DNA from 2 places in the Thioalkalivibrio sp. ALE25 genome. Region 2 is predicted to be linked to the other one. Evidence: riboswitches for the same ligand, from Rfam matches in the RefSeq annotation. Region 2 holds a riboswitch; the other holds the start of a gene.
What was found. Region 2 has a riboswitch for cobalamin ahead of C996_RS0107660 (TonB-dependent receptor domain-containing protein). Riboswitches for the same ligand answer to the same signal wherever they lie in the genome.
Positions count from the first base shown of each region.

Region 1: another riboswitch for cobalamin. It lies ahead of bluB (5,6-dimethylbenzimidazole synthase); the one in region 2 lies ahead of C996_RS0107660 (TonB-dependent receptor domain-containing protein).

Region 1 is NZ_KB897932.1:10,508-21,448, forward strand. Features, by position in the region: gene cobD (threonine-phosphate decarboxylase CobD) at 1-721, opposite strand, end outside; gene cbiB (adenosylcobinamide-phosphate synthase CbiB) at 738-1,640, opposite strand; gene bluB (5,6-dimethylbenzimidazole synthase) at 1,637-2,389, opposite strand; cobalamin riboswitch at 2,484-2,692, opposite strand; gene C996_RS0108130 (cobalamin-binding protein) at 2,839-3,741, shown strand; gene C996_RS0108135 (iron ABC transporter permease) at 3,748-4,719, shown strand; gene C996_RS0108140 (ABC transporter ATP-binding protein) at 4,719-5,585, shown strand; gene C996_RS0108145 (hypothetical protein) at 5,591-5,956, shown strand; gene C996_RS0108150 (pirin family protein) at 6,042-6,890, shown strand; gene glpK (glycerol kinase GlpK) at 7,060-8,580, opposite strand; gene C996_RS0108160 (VOC family protein) at 8,603-8,998, opposite strand; gene ispF (2-C-methyl-D-erythritol 2,4-cyclodiphosphate synthase) at 8,995-9,495, opposite strand; gene ispD (2-C-methyl-D-erythritol 4-phosphate cytidylyltransferase) at 9,492-10,238, opposite strand; gene ftsB (cell division protein FtsB) at 10,231-10,638, opposite strand; gene eno (phosphopyruvate hydratase) at 10,832-10,941, opposite strand, start outside.
Region 2 is NZ_KB897931.1:122,277-133,217, forward strand. Features, by position in the region: gene C996_RS0107650 (cobaltochelatase subunit CobN) at 1-731, opposite strand, end outside; gene C996_RS0107655 (cob(I)yrinic acid a,c-diamide adenosyltransferase) at 843-1,397, opposite strand; gene C996_RS0107660 (TonB-dependent receptor domain-containing protein) at 1,401-3,272, opposite strand; cobalamin riboswitch at 3,415-3,661, opposite strand; gene C996_RS0107665 (hypothetical protein) at 3,749-5,647, opposite strand; gene C996_RS0107670 (cyclopropane-fatty-acyl-phospholipid synthase family protein) at 5,779-7,017, opposite strand; gene fnr (fumarate/nitrate reduction transcriptional regulator Fnr) at 7,297-8,031, shown strand; gene C996_RS0107680 (DUF2390 domain-containing protein) at 8,024-8,515, shown strand; gene C996_RS0107685 (DUF2058 domain-containing protein) at 8,613-9,182, shown strand; gene C996_RS0107690 (hypothetical protein) at 9,223-9,444, opposite strand; gene C996_RS0107695 (carbamate kinase) at 9,569-10,474, opposite strand; gene dcd (dCTP deaminase) at 10,503-10,941, opposite strand, start outside.

The DNA.
Region 1 (10,941 bases), on a different contig from region 2:
GAGTAGCAACCCAGCGCGAAGGTCCGGCGAGGCCCCATGGACCCAGTCGGGCGGCCAGCTGCGCGCGCATCGCGTCGTCGGCGATCACGAACCCGACCCGCGCGCCCGCCAGCCCGAAGAACTTGCCGAGAGAACGCAGCACCACCAGGCCTTCGCGCGGAGCGTCCTGCGCGAGACTGGCCCTCGGCGTCACATCCACGAAGGCCTCGTCCAGGATCAGCCAGCCACCACGCGCCGCCAGTTCCGCATGCCAGGCCAGCAGGTCCGCACGCTCGAAGCACTGCCCGGTCGGGTTATTCGGGTTGACCAGCACCAGCACGTCCAGCTCGGGCAGCGCGGCGGCGATCGCCTCGCCACTCAGCGGGCGTACCGTGTGTCCGGCCTCCCGCCAGGCCCGGGCGTGCTCGTTGTAGCTGGGTTCGAGGATGCCGACGCGCGCCGTATCCGGGCGCAGCGCCGGCAACAACTGGATCGCCGCCTGCGAGCCGGCGACGGGCAAAAGGGCCGCGGTGCCGTAATAGTCGGCGGCCGCGGCCTCGAGCCCGTCATCCGGTTCCGGCAGCCGCGCCCAGACCCGCTGCGGGACCTCGCCCACGGGATAGCCATGCGGGTTGATGCCGGTGGAGAGATCCAGCCACTCGGTTGCCGGAATGCCGTAGCGCGCAGCTGCCTGGCGCACGCCACCCCCGTGCACCTGCACGAGCGCCCGGGATTCGGGCATGGGAGCCTTCTGCGGATCAGAACAGGACAACGACAATCACCCCCACCACGATGAATGCCATCCAGATCGCCAGCGCCCGGTCCACCAGCGCCACCGCCTGGCGAATGCCCGCGGCATCGGCCAGACGGCCCATGCCCAGGCGCGGGCGCCACTCGCGCTGGCCGCCATAGGGCGCCGGGCCGCCCAGCACCACCCCGAGCGCACCGGCCCCAGCGGCCATCACCGGCCCGGCATTCGGGCTCTTCCATCCGGCGGCCTGTTCACGCCAGCACTGCAAGGCGTCCCGCCCGCGCCCCGCCAGGGCATAGGCCAGGGCCGTCAGACGCGCCGGGATCAGGTTCATGGCGTCATCCAGCCGCGCGGCCGCCCAGCCGAACGTGGAATACCGCTCGTTTCGGTACCCCCACATCGCATCCAGGGTGTTGACCAGCCGGTAGGCCACCACGCCCGGTGCCCCGGCGACCAGGAACCAGAAGATCGTGGCAAACAGCGCATCGTTGCCGTTCTCCAGGACCGACTCGATGGTCGCCCCGCTCACCCCGCGCACGTCCAGGGCCTCCGTGTCCCGACTGACCAGCATCCCCACGCCCGTGCGGGCACCGTGCAAATCATCCGTCTCCAGGGCCCGCGCGACCACCTCGGCGTGTTCGTCCAGGCTGCGCCAGCCGATCGCCAAGGTCAGGATCGCCAGCGACAGCAACCAGCCCCAGGCCAGCGACACCCCCAGAGCGGCCAGCGCCACCCATGGCAGGACCAGCGCCGCGAGCAGCAACGCCCCGCGCAGGCGACTGGGCGCATGCCAGCGGGACTCGGCCCAGGCCGCCAGCCGACCGAACCCGGCCAGCGGGTGGAACCGCCGCGGATCGCCGAACAAGCGATCCAGGATCAGGGCGCCCATCAGGATCAGGAAGGCGCTCATGCGCTGTCGGATCCGGTCCGTTCGTCCGCCCCGTGTCCGGTGCCTGCCGCATCCTGGTCGGCTGCCAGCTCGCCGCGCACGCCCCAGCGATCCTGAAAGACCAGTTCTTCCAGGGGCCGCCGGCGATCCCAGCCCGCGGTCTCCAGCATCGGCCGGTCGTAGAAACGCTCCACATGGCCGAGGCACAGCACCGCGATCGGATAGCCGCCCTCCGGCATGTCCAGCTGCCGCGCCAGCCAGTCCGGATCGAACAGCGAGACCCAGCCCATGCCCAGCCCCTCCGCGCGGGCGGCCAGCCACAGGTTCTGGATCGCGCAGGCCGCCGAGCACAGGTCCATCTCCGGTAGCGTACGGCGCCCCAGCACATAGCGTTCGCGGTCGTCGGTCAGGGCCACGACCAGCAACTCCCCCGCCTCGCGGATCCCTTCCAGCTTCAGGCGGTGCACCTCCGCCGCGCGCTCCCCGCAGGCCTCGGCGGTGCGGGCCTGCTCGTCCGCGGCGTGGGCATGCAGGGCCTCGCGCAGCGCCGGGTCGGTTACCCGCAGGAAGCGCCAGGGCTGCATGTACCCGACGCTGGGGGCGCGGTGGGCGGCCTCCAGCAGCCGGCGCAGCGTAGCGCGATCCACCGGATCCGGGCGGAAATGGCGCATGTCGCGGCGTTCCCCGATCACGCGATAAACCGCCTCGCGCTCGGCCGAGGCGAACGCGTTCGGATGCCCTTCTGTCGGTTTGGGATCTGGGTTCGTCATGCGTTTCCGTCGGGGCGACGGCACGGCGAAACCACGAAGGAACGGGCACCGCAGATAGTGCCCGTGCCCTCGATCGTTGCCCGCCGCACGATCGCAGGATGCGTCATCACCAGGCCGGTCTCCGGGCTTGCGAGCGTCGGCGGGTGCCGATGCCGCAGACGCCTTCCCGTGACCCGTGGGGACACAGTGGCCAAGCCTGCGGTGTGGTTCGCCGCTCACTTACCGTTGCGGGGGCAGCGCCGGATTGGCACCGGCTTCCCGTTTCACCTGCGCATTGCAGGCACCTGATACTAGCCGCCGTATGATACGCGTTCGGCGCGCCCCCGACCAATTTGGGCACCAAACCATCTTGTGCATGCTGCTATGATGAAACGCTTTTGCGGCTTGCGCGCACTACCGCAGACGTCCTCCATTCGACCTCGCAACAGCGCCACAACCACCGGATTTTTATGAATTTCAAGACCCTCGGACACTCCTCCGCCCTGCTCGTCGCGACGTTGCTTTGCACCGCGCCGGCACTGGCCGACCCGGTCTCGGTGACCGACGATGACGGTCACGAGATCCGGCTGGAACAACCCGCCGAGCGCATCGTCAGCCTCGCCCCGCATATCACCGAGGTGCTGTTCGCCGTCGGGGCCGGCGACAAGCTGGTGGGCGCGACCCAGCACAGTGACTTCCCGCCGGAGGCGGAGATGCTCCCCCGCGTGGGCGGCTACAGCCGCATCGACATGGAGCGCGTCGTGCAACTGGATCCGGACCTGGTCGTCGCCTGGCGCAGCGGAAACTCGCAATCCCAGATCGAACACCTGCGCGAGCTCGGCTTCCACGTCTACGTGTCGGAGCCCCGCAGCTTCGACGGTGTGTCCGCCAGCATGCGCCGCATGGCACAGCTCGCCGGCACCGAGACGCAGGGCGACGAGGCGGTGCGAAGCTTCGAGGAGGCGATCGACACCCTGCGCCAGGACTACGCCGAGCGCGACCCGGTACGCCTGTTCTATCAGGTGTGGGAACAACCCCTGATGACGGTGAACGACGACCACCTGATCAGCGAGGCGATCCGCCTGTGCGGCGGGGTGAACGTATTCGGCCACCTGGATCGCCTGGTCCCGCGCATGGATCGCGAGGCGGTCATCGAGGCCGACCCGGAGGTCATCATTGGCGGCGGCATGGGCGAGGATCGCCCCGACTGGGTCATCGCCTGGACGCAATGGGAGGACATGACCGCGGTCCAGCGCGACAACCTGTTCTTCATCCCGCCGTCCCTGCTGCAGCGCCATACCCCGCGCATCGCCGAGGGCACCCGCCTGATGTGCGAGGAGCTCGAGCGGGCCCGACTCCGCCGGGTGGACTGACCCCTCGTGACCCGCGCCTTCCTCCTTGCCGCCGCGGTCCTGCTGCCGGCGTCGCTGCTGGCGGTGCTGATCGCGCTGGCCTTCGGCAGTGTCGCGATCGCGCCCGGCGACCTGCTGGCGGTGATGCTCGGCGAGGGCAGCCGCCTGCACGACACGCTGGTGCTGGAGCTGCGCCTGCCGCGCGCCTTGGCGGCCTTCGCCGCAGGCGGGTTGCTGGGTCTGGCCGGCGCGCTGATGCAGGTGCTGCTGCGCAACCCGCTGGCCGACCCCTACGTGCTGGGCCTCTCCGGCGGCGCCTCCGTCGGCGCCCTGCTGGCGATGCTCGCGGGCCTGTCGATGTTCTCCGTCTCGCTGGCCGCGTTCGCCGGTGCCCTCCTGTCCACGGTGATCGTGTTCGGCCTGGCGCACGGTACCGGCAGCTGGACCCCCACGCGCCTGCTTCTGACGGGCGTGGTGGTCGCGGCGGGCTGGGGCGCCATGATCAGTTTCCTGCTCGCAGTCAGCCCGACGGCCGAGCTGCCCGGGATGCTCTACTGGCTGATGGGCGATGTGTCCCACGCGCGCAACCCCTATCCCGCCTGGATCCTGCTGGTGCTGGTCGTGTTCCTCGCCCTGCCGCTGGGCCGCACGCTGAACGTGCTCGCGCGCGGCCCGATGCAGGCCGCGGCACTCGGGGTGGCGGTGCGCCCGGTGGAATGGAGCATCTATGTCGCCGCCGCGCTGATCACCGCGACCGCAGTCATGCAGGTCGGCGCGGTCGGCTTTGTCGGGCTGATCGTGCCGCACATGCTGCGCCTGGTCTTCGGCAACGACCAGCGCGTGATCCTGCCGGCCTCCGCGCTGGGCGGCGGCATCCTGCTGACGCTGGCCGACACCCTCGCCCGCACCATGATCGCCCCGGAGCAGTTGCCGGTCGGCGTAATCACCGCGATGCTGGGGGTCCCCGTGTTCCTGTTCCTGCTGTACCGGAGCCGCTGATGGCACCCCGTCCACCCATCGCCCCCGCCCACAGCCGGCCGCATGAAGCCCCGGGCCTGGGCGCGCGCAGCGTCCACCAGAAGCCGGGCCCGGATACGCTGCTTGCCACCCACGACCTGGTGATCGACATCCCGGGGCGCGCACCCGGCGCCCCGCTGGAACTGACCGTCGACCCCGGGCAGTGCTGGGGCATCCTGGGCCCCAACGGCGCGGGCAAGAGCACGCTGCTGCAAACGCTCGCCGGCCTGCGGACCGCACGCGCCGGCACCATCGAGGTCCGTGGCCAGGCAATCACCCGCCTGCCCCGCGCGGAACTGGCGCGGCGCATCGGCCTGGTCTTCCAGACCCACCACGACGGCTTCCCCGCGACGGTGCTGGAGACCTCGCTGATCGGTCGGCACCCCTACCTGCGCCCCTGGGACATCGAGACCTCCGAGGATTACGCCCGCGCCCGGGCCGCCCTGGCGGAGATGGACCTCTCCGACCTGGAGCACCGCATGGTGGACACGCTCTCCGGGGGCGAGCGGCAGCGCCTGGCCATCGCCACCGTGCTGACCCAGGACCCCAGCCTGCTCCTGCTGGACGAGCCCACCAGTCAGCTGGACCTGCATCACCAGGTCGCCGTGCTGAACCGCGTGCAGGGCATCGTTGCCCAGGCGCACCGGGCCGCCGTACTGGTCCTGCACGACGTCAACCTGGCCGCGCGCTACTGCGACCATCTGCTCCTGCTGTTCCCCGACGGCCAGGCATGCTGGGGCCCGACCGCCACCATGCTCGTGCCCAGTGCCCTGGAACGCCTCTACAACCAGCGCCTGAGCGTAGGCGAGGTCGACGGCCTGCCCGTGTTCCTGCCGCGCAACGAGTGACCGCCATGGAATTCTTCCGCAATCTGCCCGCGACCCTGGATGCCGAAACCTTGCAGCGGCGGCTGAACGTCCCCGCCCTGCCCGCTCACAGTGATGCCATCGACACGCTGATCCAGGACAACGGTCCCGATGCCGGCGTGGTCTACTGCCTGTGGGGCGAGTTCCGGGTGCACCGCGAGGTCATCAACGGTGGCGTGCGCCTGTCCCTGCCCGACTGCCCCAACGGCCTGGCCTGGACGCTGACCACCGGGCACCCGCCCGACCCGCAGGCCGTCGTCCTGCACCTGACCATCAACCGTCAGGAACACGATCCCGATTTCATCGAGAGCCTGGAGGCGTTTGCCGATTCCTGGGATCTGTCCACCGCCTGACAAAAGGCCCCATGACGGGAAACGATGCAATTTTCTTTTCGTTTCATGGTCGGTATGGTGCAGACCTGTTGCGAAGGAGAACGCCATGAACCCGACACCGCCGGACAGCGTGAAGACCTCCCATCCCACCCAGGACGGGGCCGGGGTGAAGATTCGGCGCATCCATGACTTTCGTGGCGGGCTGGACCCCTTCCTGATGCTGGACGAGCTCAAGGCAAGCGCGCGCGAGGACTACATCGGCGGCTTTCCCGCCCACCCGCATCGCGGCTTCGAGACCCTGACCTACCTGGTCCATGGCGGCCTGACCCACGAGGACTCCATGGGCAACCAGGGCCGCGTGGAGGCCGGCGAGGCCCAGTGGATGAGCGCCGGCCGCGGTGTGATCCACTCCGAGATGCCCCTGCTCGACAGCGAGGGCCTGCACGGTTTCCAGTTGTGGGTGAACCTGCCCGCCCGGCGCAAGATGGACCCGCCGCGTTATCGCGACGTGCACGCCGACGCAATGCGCCACCTGCCGGAAGACGACGATCCGCTGCGCTTCAAGGCCATTGCCGGATCCTGGCAGACCAGTGCCGGGGATACCGAGGGCCCGCTGGCGCAGATTGGCGAAGGCGCCGCGATGGCCGACCTGACGCTGCCCGCCGGCTATCGCCTGTCACTCGCCGTGCAGCTCGAGGACCGCGTGCTGGCCTACGTGTTCGACGGCGAGCTCATCGGCCTGCAGACCGGCCAGATGGGTGTGTGGAGCGGCCAGACCCAGATCCACCTGATCGCCCAGCAGGATGCCCGCGTGCTGCTGTTCAAGGGGCGGCCGCTGGGCGAACCGATCGCGCATTACGGCCCCTTCGTGATGAACACCTCCGACGAGATCGAACAGGCCATCAGCGACTACCAGTCCGGCCAGCTCGCCGCCGAACCGGCCAGCATGGACTGAGCCCCGGGCCCAATCCGGGCCTGGCAGGGGCTTCGCGGGCAAGCCCGCTCCCACATTGATCTGGGCCGGGCTGCCTGTCGAAGCCATCGCTCTACCTGCAGCCCCCTGTGGGAGCCGACTTGGCGGCGAAGCCCCCGCCCGCGTCGGCAAGGCCCCAGACCATCACCCGCTACGGCGTCGAGTCGCTGTCGTCCTCGCGCGCCCAGCCCATCGTGCGCTTTACGGCCTTCTTCCAGCCGCGGTAGTACTGCTCCCGCGTGGCCGCGTCCATCTGCGGCTCGAACACCCGGTCCAGCCCACCCTTCTGCGCCAACTCGTCACGGGTCCAGAAGCCGACCCCCAGCCCCGCGAGCCAGGCGGCCCCCAGCGCGGTGGACTCGGTCACCGCCGGGCGCTCGACCCGCACCCCGAGCATGTCGGCCTGGAACTGCATCATCACGTTGTTGGCCACGGCCCCGCCGTCGACCCGCAGGGCCTTCAGCCCGATCCCGGCATCCTGCGCCATGGCATCGATCACATCGCGTGTCTGATAGGCCAGTGCATCCAGCGTGGCGCGGGTGATGTGCTCCTTGCGTGTTCCACGGGTCAGGCCGAAGATGGCGCCGCGCGCGTACATGTCCCAGTAGGGGGCCCCCAGCCCGGCGAACGCGGGCACCACGTAGACCCCGTCGGCGTCCGCCACCTTGCCCGCGTAGTACTCGGAATCCTCGGCCGCGTCGATCAGGTGGAGCTCGTCGCGCAGCCACTGGATCGCGGCCCCGGCGATAAAGATCGAACCCTCCAGCGCGTATTCCACCCGGCCGTCCAGCGACCACGCGAGGGTGGTGAGCAAGCCGGATCGGGACTCCACCGGCGTATCGCCCGTGTTCATCAGCAGAAAACAGCCAGTCCCGTAGGTGTTCTTGGCCATGCCGGGCTCGAAACAGCCCTGACCGAACAGGGCCGCATGCTGGTCCCCCGCCACGCCGGCGATCGGGACCTCCGCGCCGCCGAACATCTCGGCGCCGGTCACGCCCAGCACGCCACTGGAGTCCACCACCTCGGGCAGCATCGCGCGCGGGATCCCGAACCGCTCCAGCAGCTCGGAATCCCATTCCAGGGTGTGAATGTTGAACAGCTGGGTGCGCGCGGCGTTCGTCACATCGGTCACGTGACGTTCCCCGCGGGTGAGGTTCCAGATCAGCCAGCTGTCCACGGTGCCAAAGGCGAGTTCGCCCCGTTCCGCGCGCTCGCGCGCCCCGTCCACGTGATCCAGGAGCCAGCGCAGCTTGCTGGCCGAGAAATAGGCATCCACGACCAGACCGGTACGCTCGCGCAGCAGGCCCTCGAGGCCCTGCGCCTTCAGTCCGTCGCAGAACGCGGCGGTACGCCGGTCCTGCCACACGATCGCATTGGCGATCGGCTCCCCCGTGGCGCGGTCCCATACCACCGTGGTCTCGCGCTGATTGGTGATGCCGATCGCCGCCAGTCGGGAGGGCTTGATGCCGCGCGTCTCCAGTACTTCGCGCGCCACGCCGATCTGGGTACCCCAGATCTCCATCGGGTCGTGTTCCACCCAGCCGGGCTGCGGATAGATCTGGGCGAAATCCTTCTGCGCCACGCCGACGATCGTACCCGCGCGGTCGAACAGGATGGCCCGGCAACTGGTCGTGCCCTGGTCCAGGGCGAGGATGTAGCGCGCGTCGCTCATGAGGGGACTCTCTCTGGCCGATTCAGGCACCGTCCTCGATCAGCTCGATGGCGTTGCCGTCGGGATCCCGTACGAATGCCGCGGGGCGGCCGGAGCGACTGCGTTCCACCGCAAACCCCGCGGCCTCCAGCCGCGCGGCGAAGGTCTCCAGCTCATCCACGCGCAGCGCCAGGTGGCGGTCCTGCCCACACCGTACCGCACGCTCGGTCGGGTCCGGGTTCGGCACCCGCAGCAGGTGCAGGGCCTGGCCGTTGCCGAGGTCGTACCACAGCCCCGGAAATCCGAGTTCGGGCCGCTCCAGCGGCGCCAGCCCAAGGTGGTGCCCGTAGAACTCGCGCGCGGCCTGAACGTCCGCAATGACCAGGCTGGCGTGATGCAGGCCGAGGACTCCCGCATTCCCGCGCCCGGCCCCGGTCATACCCGCAGCATCCCCGAGGCCGGTTCCAGCAGCACGATTGCCTGCGCCGCCACGCCCTCCTTGCGCCCGGTGAACCCGAGATGTTCGGTCGTCGTGGCCTTCACGCTGACGGCCTCGGGCACCAGGCCGGTATCCGCGGCGATATGATCGCGCATGGCGGGGACGTGCGGCGCCAGCTTTGGCGCCTGCGCGATCACGGTGGAGTCGATGTTGACCGGGCGCCAGCCGGCCGCCGCAACACGCTGGAGGACCTCCCGCAGCAGGACGCGGCTGTCCGCGCCGCGAAATGCGGGATCGGTATCCGGAAAGTGTCGTCCAATGTCACCCAGGGCGGCGGCGCCGAGCAGGGCATCGCAGACCGCATGCAGCAGCACGTCGCCGTCCGAATGCGCGACGAAGCCACGCTCGAACGGGATATGCACGCCGCCGAGGACCAGATGATCCCCTTCACCGAAGGCGTGCACGTCGAAGCCCTGGCCGATGCGCAACCCGCTCATGCGCTGAACCGTCCTTCCAGCCGGCCCTGCTGCATCAGGTAGAGACGGGCCAGCTCCAGATCTTCCGCCCGCGTGATCTTGATATTCATCGCCGAACCCTCGATCAGCCGCGGGGCCTGCCCCAGAAACTCGATCGCGCTGGCCTCGTCAGTCACCGCATGACCCGCATCGCGTGCGCGCGCATTCGCTTCTCGCAGCATCCCCAGCCGGAACATCTGTGGGGTCAGGGCGCGCCAGACCCGCTCCCGGTCCAGCGTCCGCTCCACGCGGCCGCCGCCATCGCTCCACTTGATGGTGTCGGTACTGGGGCTGGCCAGCAACCCGCCCACCGCGTCATCCCGCAACTCACGCAGCAGGCGGTCCACATCCGCCTGCGGCAGACAGGGACGGGCTGCATCATGGACCAGCACCCAGTCGTCCTCGTGCGCCCGGTCGGCCAGGAAATCCAAGCCGTTCTGCACGGAATCCACCCGCTCCGCTCCGCCGGCGGCACGGAACAGCCGCCCGCCCGCCAGCGGCAGATCCAGGGCGTCGGGATCCACGTCGGGTCCCAGCACCAGCACCACGCCGCGAATGCGCGGATGCTCGAGGAAGATCGAGAGGGTATGCGACAGGATCGTCCGCGAACCCAGCGTCAGGTACTGCTTGGGACGGTCGGACCCCATGCGCCGGCCAATGCCGGCCGCCGGGATCAGTGCCCAGAAGGCCGGTTCGCGCGCCGCTGCGCCCCCGGTGTCAGCCATCAAAGGGATCCTCCGGTGGCAGGGTGTCGGTGGCCGGCTCGGCCTCCTCGGGCACCCGTGAGTCGGGACCGGGCTCGGTCTGCCCGGCCGATCCGGGGAGCGGCTCGATGTCCAGCGTGGCGGGTTCGTCCTCGCCCACCACGAAGAAGAAGACCTCGTCCTCGCGGATCATCCCCAGGTCGCGCCGGGCCCGTTCTTCCACCGCCTCGGTTCCGCCGCGCAGGTCCCGCACCTCCGCCTCCAGGGCCTGATTGCGCTGCTCGAGTTCGGCGTTCGAGGCCCGCTGGCGCTCGACCTGCTCGCGCAGGTCGCGCACGTCGCGCCAGCTCCCCTCGCCCAGCCACAGGGGCCATTGCAGTGCCAGCAGCACAAGCGCCAGCCCGATCAGCAGGCCGCGCATCACCCGCACTCCATCGACTTGAACCCAAAGAAAAGCCCTCGCCCGCGCACCGCGCCGAGCGCGGGTACAACGGAACGAGGGCTTTTACGAGTGGCCGGCATGCCCGGCATTCTACGAGGCCCGGACGCCCCGGGACAGGAACCGCGCCGCAGGCTGCGGACTGCATCCTCGACACGGCCGCCCCGCAACCGCCTCAGCGCCCGAAGGTGAACGCCGACATACCCGGGTAGCTGGCCCGGCTCCCCAGGTGTTCCTCGATCCGGATCAGCTGGTTGTACTTGGCCACCCGGTCGGAACGCGACA
Region 2 (10,941 bases):
CCCGGCCGGTCACCGGTATCCAGATCTAGCAACGCCACGGCGGGCCCGTCGTCCAGCTCGAGAGCGTCCGGATTCGGGCTGGAGCTGCCATGCCGGTAATAGCGGACGGTCTCGCGCGGATCCGGCTCCGGCACCTCGATCTCGTGCCCGCCACGCGCGGCCAGCCAGCGCATCAGCCCCTCCATATTCTCCGGCGTGCGTCCCTGGTAAAACGCGCGACCCGTCAGCCAGTCCGCCTGCTCGGGGAAACGCGCCTGCTGTTGGGCCAGGTGCACGCGCGGGTCTTTACCCGGGTCGGGGTTGGCCGCCAGTTCGGTGCGCATCTCGTCATCGAGGCCCGCAAGCACGGCCTCGCCGCCGATCCGCGACAGGGCCGTCAGGTGACGCACGCTGTTGATCGCCAGAATCGGGGCCGCCTCGGGCGGCGGGGCCTCCCGCAACAGACGGTCGAGGCGCGCGGCCTGGTCCCCGAAAACAGCCGCGACGAGTATGGCGTCGACCTCCCGCCACAGCGCCGATACCGCCTCGTCCGACTTGTCCGCGAGTTGCTCCGGTGTCCGCAGGATCACCTCCGCCTGCGGATGGGCCTCCAGGAAGCGATGCGCGCCAGCGGCCACCTCCGCCGCCGAGCGATCGGAGACCACACCCACCACGAGCGGACCCGCATGGGCCGGTACCATTCCGAAAAGAAAAAGCGCGAAGATGCTCAGGATCGTGCAACGAAAACGCATGGAAACTTCCCGATAAACAGGTGCAATAGGGCGCGAGGCGTGTACTCGACACGCCTCGACCGTTGCAATGGGAATGGGACGCCGCCACCGCGGCGCCCCCACGAAGACCCGTCAGCCGCGCTGGTTCGCCGGTTGCCAGAGGACCTCGGTACCGTTTTCGTGACGAGCCAGCACACGGCAGAGCACGAACAGGAGATCCGACAACCGGTTGACATAGGCCAGCGACGCCGGACGCAATGCCTCGTGGTGATTGAGCGCCACCAGACGCCGTTCCGCACGCCGGCAGACGGTACGCGCAATGTGACAGTCGGCCGTAGCGGGACCCCCACCCGGAAGGATGAACTCCTTCAGGGCGGGCAGATCCGCGTTGAAGGACTCCAGCTCCACGTCCAGACGCTCCACGGAAGCCTCCGGGAGGGCCTGATGCCCCGGCACGGCCAGTTCCGCTCCGAGATCAAACAACTCGTGCTGCACCAGAGCCAGCGAGCGACGGACCTCTTCGGGCAGGTCGTGGACCAGCACCCGGCCCACGACACTGTTCAGCTCGTCCACGTCGCCAAAGGCCTCGACGCGGTGGCTGTCCTTGTCCACCCGCGAGCCATCGCCCAGCCCGGTCCGGCCTTCGTCACCCGTACGGGTCGCAATCTTCGACAGTCGATTACCCATGAATCACCTCTGCTGGTAGCGCAGCTTCACGAACGCGGCCCGGCCGGGGTTGTTATAGCCGCCCTGGGTCTCATAATCCCGATCGAAGACGTTGGTCAAGGAGCCCTCGACCGTCCATTCGGGGTTGAGGGCATACGCCGCGCGCAGGTTCATCGTGCCGTAGCCCGAGAGCCGGTTTGGCTCGCCCGAGAAGTCGTATTCATAGGTCCGACTCCGAGCGAGGACCGTACCACCTACGGAGAAATCGCCGATCTGACGATCTAGATCGAAACGGGCCGAAACCGGCGCCCGCCGCGCGAGTTCATCTCCGGAATCCCGGTCCTCCGCGTCCAACAGGGTCAGCGCAACCCGCGAATTCCACGGCCCGAGGGCATGGCCACCCTCGATTTCCAGCCCGCGAATTCGGGCCTCATCAACGTTTTCGCGCATTGGAAAACCCGTTATAAGGCCATCCACACGCGTTTCGAACACTGCCACATCCACATAGGCAAGGCTGGCTGAATACCTGACCCCAAACTCGAAGGTCTCCGACTCTTCCGGATCGAGGTCGGGGTTCCCGCGGAAACTCATCGGGCCGGAAGAAGGCCAGTAAAGATCATTGAAGGTCGGCGCCTTGAAGGCGGTGCCGTAGCTGGCCCGCAGGCGCAGGGCATCGGTGGCCTGCATGCCCCAGGCGATCTGCCCCGTGGTCTTTGCGCCGAACTGCTCGTTGTCGTCGTAACGCAGCGAAGCTTCCAGGTCGTGGTTGCCAAGTTCGGTGCGCAAGACCGAATACACGCCAACGTTGTAACGCGAGTCCTCGTCATAATCGGTGGTGCCATCAACCTGGTCCTCGTAGGCATCCACTCCGGCCACTAGGTCGGTGCGATCCCCAAGTCGGAGATCGTTGCGCCAGGTCAGCTGATTCCGACGCGTATCGAATCGATCGATGCTTCCACCAAGCACGCCGCCTTCCGTCACATCGTCACTCTCATCCCGTGACTGCCCAAGCGTGACTTCCGAGTCCCAGCGGTCGGTTACCGGAATACGAATACCGGCCCGCAGGGCGGCATGAACAAAATCTGTGTAGGCTCGATCGTACGGTCCGAGGATAAGGGAAGTGGCAGGGTCGAACTCGTCTGCGTCATACTCCGAACGACCTTCCGAGTACAAGAAATTCCCGAAAAGTTCGATTCCGCTGTCCAAACGATGACTTACCTTCCCGGACAGCGAGGTGTTTTTGTAACCGTCAGGGTCATCGTCGCCGACGTCGTCCTGCACGTTGATCCCATCGGTCTCGAAGTGGCTAACCGAGAAACTGTAGTTCGTGTTTTCGGTGCCGCCGGCAACGCCGACTCCGGTCTCCCACGTGTCAAAACTTCCGCCTCCGACAAATGCGTTGACCTTCGGCGGTCCTTCTCGACCTTCTCGGGTAAAGATCTGGGTCACGCCGCCAATGGCATCGGACCCATAAATGGAGGTTCGAGGGCCCCGCACGATCTCCACTCGTTCGATCTCCTCCGGCGGCAGGAACCGCCAACTCGCCCCGCCGGTGGTCGCAGAGCCCATGCGAACTCCATCGATCAAAAGCAGGTGGTGATCAGATTCGGTACCCCTCACGCGCACACTCGACTGTTTACCAAATGGGCCGGCACCACTCACCGATACGCCAGCGCGCCCATCTAAAAGATCGGTGAACTGCTGGGGCTGCAGGCGCTCGATCTCTTCGCGGTCGATGATGGTGACCGAAGCAAGCGTCTCGTCGACGGTCTGCGCGATGCGAGAGGCGGTGACCTGGACGGTTTCCAGGGTCTGCGCGTCGTTGGTATTCGGCGTATCCGCCAGAGCGGGACTGGTGGCCAGCAGGATGGCCGTGGAAAGTGCTGTGCGTTTCATGTCGTCTGTGTCTCCCGGCGAGCCGCCCGCACGCCGTTGATTCGTCGGGATCGCCCGAACAGGGGGAGACAGACACGAGGGGGGATCGGCCACAACCGGCAAGCGGCCAGGCTCGATCATCCGCCTCGCATGCCCGCCGCATGCCGCGCGATCATTCCCTGGCCGGTCTCCGGGCTGACGAGCGTTCCGATGCGGCGCCTTCCCGAACGCATGTTCAGTGGCACTGGCCGCGACCATCAGGGACCGTCGGGCGGTCCCTCGCTCGATCACCGTTGCGGGGGCAGCGTCGGAATCGTCCGCGGGCCTCGAAGACCCGCCCGGACTCACCGAACTTCCCGTTTAACCCGCCAGGTCGAGCCTGGCCGGGCACCGGGGAACGCGGCGAACACTACACAATTGGGCGCAAAATTACCAGCCGGGGGAGATTCGATCTCGCACAACCGGAACCGTCGAACCAGGCCCGTCGCGACGGATCATCAGCGGCGGCGCCGCTCCTCGGCGTGGAGATAGCGGGTCCCGCGCTTGAGCAGCAGGCCCCAGGTCTTGTCCTGCAGCATGGCGTCGAACTCCGGCGACCGCTCGGCGCGCAGTGCCACGGGATGCGACTCGTCCGCGGCATGCGTTGCCAGCATGTCCAGGCGCTCGCGGTTGGCGCCGTACTGCTCGACCAGGAAATCGCGCATCGAATCGCTCAAAGGCAGGTGATAGATACGCGTGAGGCGCATCGCCAGCCATTCGGCCATGCGCCCGAGATCCTGGCGGACCTTGCGCACCATGGCCGAGCCCAGACCCGCCTTGGCATCGGCGCTCATGCCCACATACAGCCCCCCAAGATACGCGGCCGGGTTGGCGTAGATGGCGCGCTGGATGCTCGGGTTGGTGAGGTCCACCAGCGGCTCCAGGACCAGGGCCAGCTGGATGCCGATGCGCTTGGCCGTCTCGGCGTCCAGCGCCGCCCCCCCGAAGTAGAACAGGTCGCCTTCGCGCTGGATTTTCAGCTCCCTGAGGAAGTTGCAGAAGTCGTTGGCCAGCTTCAGCTTCTGGTCATCGGTCAGCTCGATCAGCTCCTCGCTGACCCGGATACCGCGCACACTGCGCTTGAACCAGCGCTTCTCGCCCCGCTTCTCCACCTGGGCGCGGCGAAGGGCCTCCCAGCGCTCCACCGCATTGGCGTAACGGCTCTGCGCCTGCATCAGCTGGTCGCGCGCCTCGCGCAGGTCCTCGACCCGCCGCAGTGCCAGCCCCAGGAGCTGGCCTTCCGGCGAATGTTCCCCCGGTTCCCGATCCTCCAGAGTGCGCAGTGCCTCCAGGACCTGGCGCCCCAGGTCGGTTACGGGCTCGCGCAGAGCCTGCGGATCCAGCCCCGAGGCATCGCTCTGGGACAGCAGAATACCGAGCGAGCGCAGGCGGCTGACCACCCCGGCCTGCGCCACGCGAAAGCGGTTGCCCTGGGATTCCAGTCGGTCCAGGGCGGCCCCGAGCTGCCAGCCACCGGACCATTCGAAGCTCAGGCGCTTGATCTGGCGCCCGTTCACGAGCTCGAACGCGAGCACGAAGATCGCCTGCACATCGTCGAGGGTGCACCGGGCCAGGTCGTCGGCATCGGCGGCGGAAAACAGGCGGTCCAGGAACTGGTCCACCCGGCGCACGCCATCCTCCTGGGTCGGCGCCACGCCGCGCAACCGATCGCGCAGCAGGTCGGCGACCTCCGGGGCCTCGTGGTGCAGCTTCTCCAGGGCCGCGAGCCGCGAATCCTCGGTCGCGCCCACCAGATCGCCCACGCGCGAGCGCAGGCCCAGGCGGCGATAGATCTCGATCTGCTCCGCGGCAGCCGCCAGGCTGGTATCGCCGGTCATCTCGCGCACCGCGACGGCCACCCCCTCGGGCGAGATATCCACCTCGTGGAGCAGCACCTCGGCCGCCTTGCGCCGGCGCATGTCCGGTGCGAGCTCGCTCATGGCCAGATCACGGGTCACGAACAGCAGGTCCGGCAGCAGGTCGATCGTGTTGCGCAGCTGGTCGCGCGACTGTTCCTGGCGTTTTCCGCGGGTGGCATCGGCAACAAAGCGCGCCACCAGGCCGATCACCCCGAACAGCAGGGTGTAGACGGCAAAGAAGATGAAGTTCTGTGCCGGGGCGGCATGCCCGAAACCGAGAAAGTACCCGCCCTGCATGGCCAGGAACGTGACCGGTCCCGCCGCCCACAGCAGCTGGAGGAAATTGAGCGACCAGGGGACGCGCCGCGCGGTGGCCGCCACCTCGGTGATGCGGCTGCGGCCGGCCGCCTCGATCAGGACGTTCTCCTGCGACGGCCCGACGGCCTGCGGGTCTTCCTGACCCGGTGCCTCCCTGCGTTTACGAAAGCGACCGAACACGCGCCCCTGCTCCGGAATGGATGGTCACCGCCGGCATGGCCGCAACGTCCCCGTTAGTGTAGGGAAAGTACGTTCGGTTCGCGCGCTCCGGGCCCCGTTTTCGAGCCGTTCCCGGCGCATTCGGCCACCCCTCAGGCCGCGTTGCTGCGCCGTGCCTGGGCCTCGCCGGGCGGGATCGAGACCACCTCGGAGGCATCGTCGCGATAGAGGTAGTCGCGCGTCAGCGGCACCGCGTCCTGCTGCTTGGCCATCTGCACGTGGAAGACCACCTGTCCCCACCAGCGGAAGGTCCCCTCGCAACTGGCCAGATAGAACTCCCACATGCGGCAGAAGCGCTCGTCGAAGCGCGTCACGGCCTCGGCCCGGACCTTCTGGAATCGGCGGTACCACTCGGCCAGTGTCTCGGCATAGTGCAGCCGCCAGAACTCGATATCCGTGGTGTACAGCGGGGTGGGTTCCAGCGCACTCATCACCTCGGACAGCGCCGGGGTGTACCCGCCCGGAAAGATGTACTTGCTGAGCCACGGGTTGGAGGTGCCCGGCGGCTCCTGCCGCCCGATGGTATGCAGCACGGCGATGCCGTCGGGCGTCAGGAGGTCGTGTACCCGCTGGAAGAACGTACCGTAGTTGGGTGTGCCGACATGCTCGAACATGCCGACGCTGACAATCCGGTCGTACTGGTCCTCGTGCTCGCGGTAGTCCTGGTAGAGAAACCGCACCCGGTCCTCCAGCCCGCGTCGCCCGGCCTCCTCCCGGGCCACCCGCAGCTGCTCCCGGGACAGTGTCACGCCGTCGACCTGCACGTCCGCGTGCTCGGCCAGATGGAAGGCCAGGCCGCCCCAGCCGCAACCGATATCAAGGACCCGCATGCCGGGTTCCAGGCGCAGCTTCCTGCGCAGCATCGCGCACTTGGCCTGCTGCGCTTCCTCCAGCGTCATATCGGGCCGCTCGAAGTAGGCACAACTGTAGAACATGCCCTCGTCCAGGAACTGGCGATAAAGCCACTCGTCGACATCATAATGATGGGCGATGTTCTGATAGCAGCGCGCCACCTTGTTGCCCTGCTCGATCAGCGCCCTGAGCATACGCACCGCCGGATTGACACGCTGCTGGAACATCGGCGCGAAGTTGCGCATAGCCACATCCAGGAACACCTGCAGGCCCTCGGGGCCAGGCGACCACATGCCGTTCATGTAGGTCTCGCCCAGCTGGAACCCCGGATCGCGACCGATCTTGCGCAGCGCCGCCCGGTCATGCAGCTGCATCGTGATCTCCGGCGTACCGCTACCGAAACGCTGCTCGCGGCCATCCGGGTGCCGCAGCACAAAGGTCCCGTAGCGCATGTATTGCTCGAGTAACCGCTCGATCATCTTGACCCCTGTCCTTGTCTCGGCGGCCCGTGCGCAACGCGTGGGTTCCAGGCCGTTGCCGCGCCACCCAATGTAAACTGAGTCTAAATATTGTTATCTCGCGTTGTCCATGCCTGATGCCGCGCGCGGTGAAGTGGGCGGCCGGCGCCGCTTCGAGACCCGTAATAACCCCGACCCGAATCACCTGCATTCCACAGGGACAGTAGCGCATTCCCGAGCGTGATGGCAGACCCCGAAAATCCCTTTCCCCAATTCCGAAAAAACGGCTACCCTGCACTCATGACGCTACGACCCACCCAAGCCTGTCAGCACTGCACCCTGCGCCAGCTCTGCCTGCCGGTCGGCCTGCCGCAGGACGAGCTCTGGCAGCTCGACGAGATCGTCCAGCAGCGCCGGCCGATCGCCAAGGGCGCGGCCCTGTTCACCATGGGGGCCAAGTTCGACGCGCTGTATGCGGTCCGCACGGGGGCGCTGAAGACGGTGCTGATCTCCGATGACGGCACTGAACAGATCACGGGCTTTGCCCTGGCCGGCGACCTCCTGGGACTGGACGCGATCCATTCGGGCAAGCACCCGGTGAGTGCCGTGGCCCTGGAATCCACCAGCGTCTGTGCCGTGCCCTACGGGCATGTCGACGACCTCGCCGGGCGCCTGCCCACGTTCCGCCAGCACATGATGAGCGTGATGAGCCAGGAGCTCGCGCAGGACGAAAGCCTGCATGCGCTGCTTGCCCAGCGCACGGCCGAGCAACGCCTGGCGACATTCCTCGTGGGGCTGTCGGAACGCCAGCGCACTCGCGGCCTGTCCCCCGAGCGGTTCTACCTGCCGATGTCGCGCGCCGACATCGCCAACCACCTGGGCCTGACCCAGGAGACCATCAGCCGACTGTTCACCCAGCTGCGCAACCAGGGCGTAATCAGCCTGCACACCCGCGACCTCGAGATCCTGGAGCCCGAGAGTCTGCGGAACACCGCCGGGGTGACGTTCACCTCCTCCGCCGCGAGCAGTGCCTGAATCCGGAGGCACCCCGGAGGAGCCGTCGACGGACTTCGAGGCCTTCTGGAGCTTCGCCGGAACCCTCTGGGCCGACCCCGATGCACGCGCGCGTCTGATGCGCTGGCAGGAGGACTTCGGGGTGGATGTGATGCTGGCGCTGTTTGCCCTGTGGTACCCCCGACCGCTGACGACCTCTCAGTGGCAACGGCTCGCGCAAACCGCCCGCCGCTGGCAGACCTCAGCCACCGGACGCATCCGCGCCCTGCGCCGCCAGTTGCACACCCCCGAGCGCGACACGCTCTACCGCGCGGTACTCGCGCTCGAACTCCAGAGCGAGCGCCTGGCGGGCCTGCAACTGCTCGCGCAGGCCCGCCAGCTCTCGACGCCGGATAGCCGGTCCCACGCCGTGAACCACCGGCGCCGACTGCACACGCTGTTCCCCGCATTGCCGGAGGCCGAGATCCGCGACGCGCCACACACTCCGGATCGGTGTTCTCAATAGCGTGTCCACGCAGGGACGTACGTAGCGGCATGCCGGCTGCATGCGCTGGCGGTTCCGGCTATCCTCCCCGGCATACAGACCCTACACGGCAGGATTCATGTCCGACGATCTGCGCACCCAGCTCCTGAAGACGGGGCTGGTGGACGAAAAACAGGTTCGCAAGGCCAAGGCGCAAAAGCATCAGGCGCAAAAGGGCAACGCGAAAAAGAAGAAGGACCGCAAGACCGGCCCCGAGCCCGGCGTGGCCGAGGCGCGCAAGGCCGAGCAGGCCGAACGCTCGCGGCAGAAGAACCGCGAACAGCAGGAGCGTGCCGAACGCCGCGCCCGCCACGCACAGATCCGCGAGCTGGTCAGTACCCATCTGGCGCCGATCCCCACGGGCGATGCCGCGCTGGACTATCATTTTCAGCAGGGGGGGCAGATCCGCCACCTACCGGTGACAGCGGATCTGCAAAAGCGCCTGGCCGACGGGCGCGCCGCGATTGCGGGGCTGGATATCCGGCCGGAAAAGGGTTTCCGGGTCATCCCGCGGGAGACAGCGGACCGCATCCGCGAGCGCGATCCGGAATGGCCGCTGGTGATTCCGGCCGAGGATGATGCGTCGTCCGAGCCCGACCCGGACGACCCCTACAAGGATTACGTCGTCCCCGATGACCTGATGTGGTGAGGGCAAGGGGCACGCACGGACCGGCGGCCCCGCGGGTCCGTCAGTCCGTGGTGCGCTTCACGTCCGCGGCCGGCATGCCGGACTGCTGCGGACGCCGGGCCTCGTCACTGGACATATCCTGAGGGGTTAGTCCCCCCTCCCCCAGACTCTGGGGTGCACCCACCGACTCCTCCTCCGGCGCGCCGTTGCCACAGCCCAGGGCCAGCAGGCCCACGGCGGTCAGTCCGATCACCAGGGGGGTCGCTCGCTGAATCTCTCGCATCGCTATCGCTCTCGGGTGTTTTCAGGTCAAAGCGTGCAAGCCCACGGCCCGTCGCGCAAGCGCCGGCGTGAAGATCACGGGCTTGGCACACGCCCTTGAGACCCGCCTGGCTGCGGATTCGCTGTCAGACGGCCCCGACCGGCAGGATGCGGGTCCCGGCCTGGCCGTCCAGGATATCAGCGGCATGCCCCAGCGCACCGATCCCGACCCGGATGCCGCCTTGCGCCGCGCGCCGCGCCGCCTCCATCTTCGGGCCCATGGAACCCGCGGGGTAGGCCGCCGGCTCCACGGCCGTGACCAGCAGGGCCTTCAAGCGCCGAGCGTCCGGCGTGCCCCAGTCCATATAGACGCCGTCGACATCGGTCAGCATCAGCAGCCAGTCGGCCTCGACATGCGCGGCCAGACGGGCGGCCGTCAGGTCCTTGTCGACCACAGCCTCGATGCCCTGCAGGCGCCCGGCCGCGTCGCGCACGACTGGCACACCCCCGCCACCGGCGCAGATCGCGACAGCGCCACTATCCACCAGGGAGCGTACCGCCTCCATGCCCAGCAGGCGCTGCGGCTCGGGCGAGGCTACCACGCGCCGCCAACCCTCGCCGTCGGGCGCGATATCCCAACCGCGCTCGTCGGCCAGCGCACGAGCACGGGCTTCATCCCAGGTGGGGCCGATGAATTTCTCCGGATGGCCAAAGGCCGGATCGTTGGGGTCGACCTCGGTCTGCGTCAGCAGGCTCGCCACCCGGTCATGCCCCAGTGCGTTGTGCAGCTCGCGCGCCAGGATGTAGCCGATCATGCCGTGGCTCTCGGCGCCGACAACGTCCAGCGGCCAGGCGATGCGATCGCACTCCGCCTGATTGGCCAGCAGGCCAACCTGCGGCCCGTTCCCGTGGGTGACGACCACCTCGTGCTCGCGCGCCACGGCGGCGATCGCCTCGGCGGCCTGTTGCGCGTTGCGCTGCTGGGCCTCGGCCGAGGGCGTCTCGCCGCGTTGCAACAGGGCGTTGCCGCCCAGCGCGATCACGATGCGCATGGCGGTCCTCCGGGGGATTTGGTGGGTGTCAGGTCCGCGGCAGGGTGACGCCGCGCTGCCCCTGGTACTTGCCGCCCCGGTCCTTGTAGGACGTCTCGCAGACCTCGTCGGACTGCAGGAACAGCATCTGCGCCACACCCTCGTTGGCGTAGATCTTGGCCGGCAACGGCGTGGTGTTGGAGAACTCCAGCGTCACGTGGCCCTCCCACTCGGGCTCCAGCGGGGTCACGTTCACGATGATGCCGCAGCGGGCATAGGTGGACTTGCCCAGGCAGATGGTCAGTACATCGCGCGGGATACGGAAGTACTCCACCGTGTGCGCCAGGGCAAAGGAGTTGGGCGGGATGATGCAGACATCCGACTGCACATCCACGAAGCTGCCCTCGTCGAAGCCCTTGGGATCGACGATGCTGGAATTGATGTTCGTGAAGATCTTGAAATGATCCGAACAGCGCACGTCGTAGCCG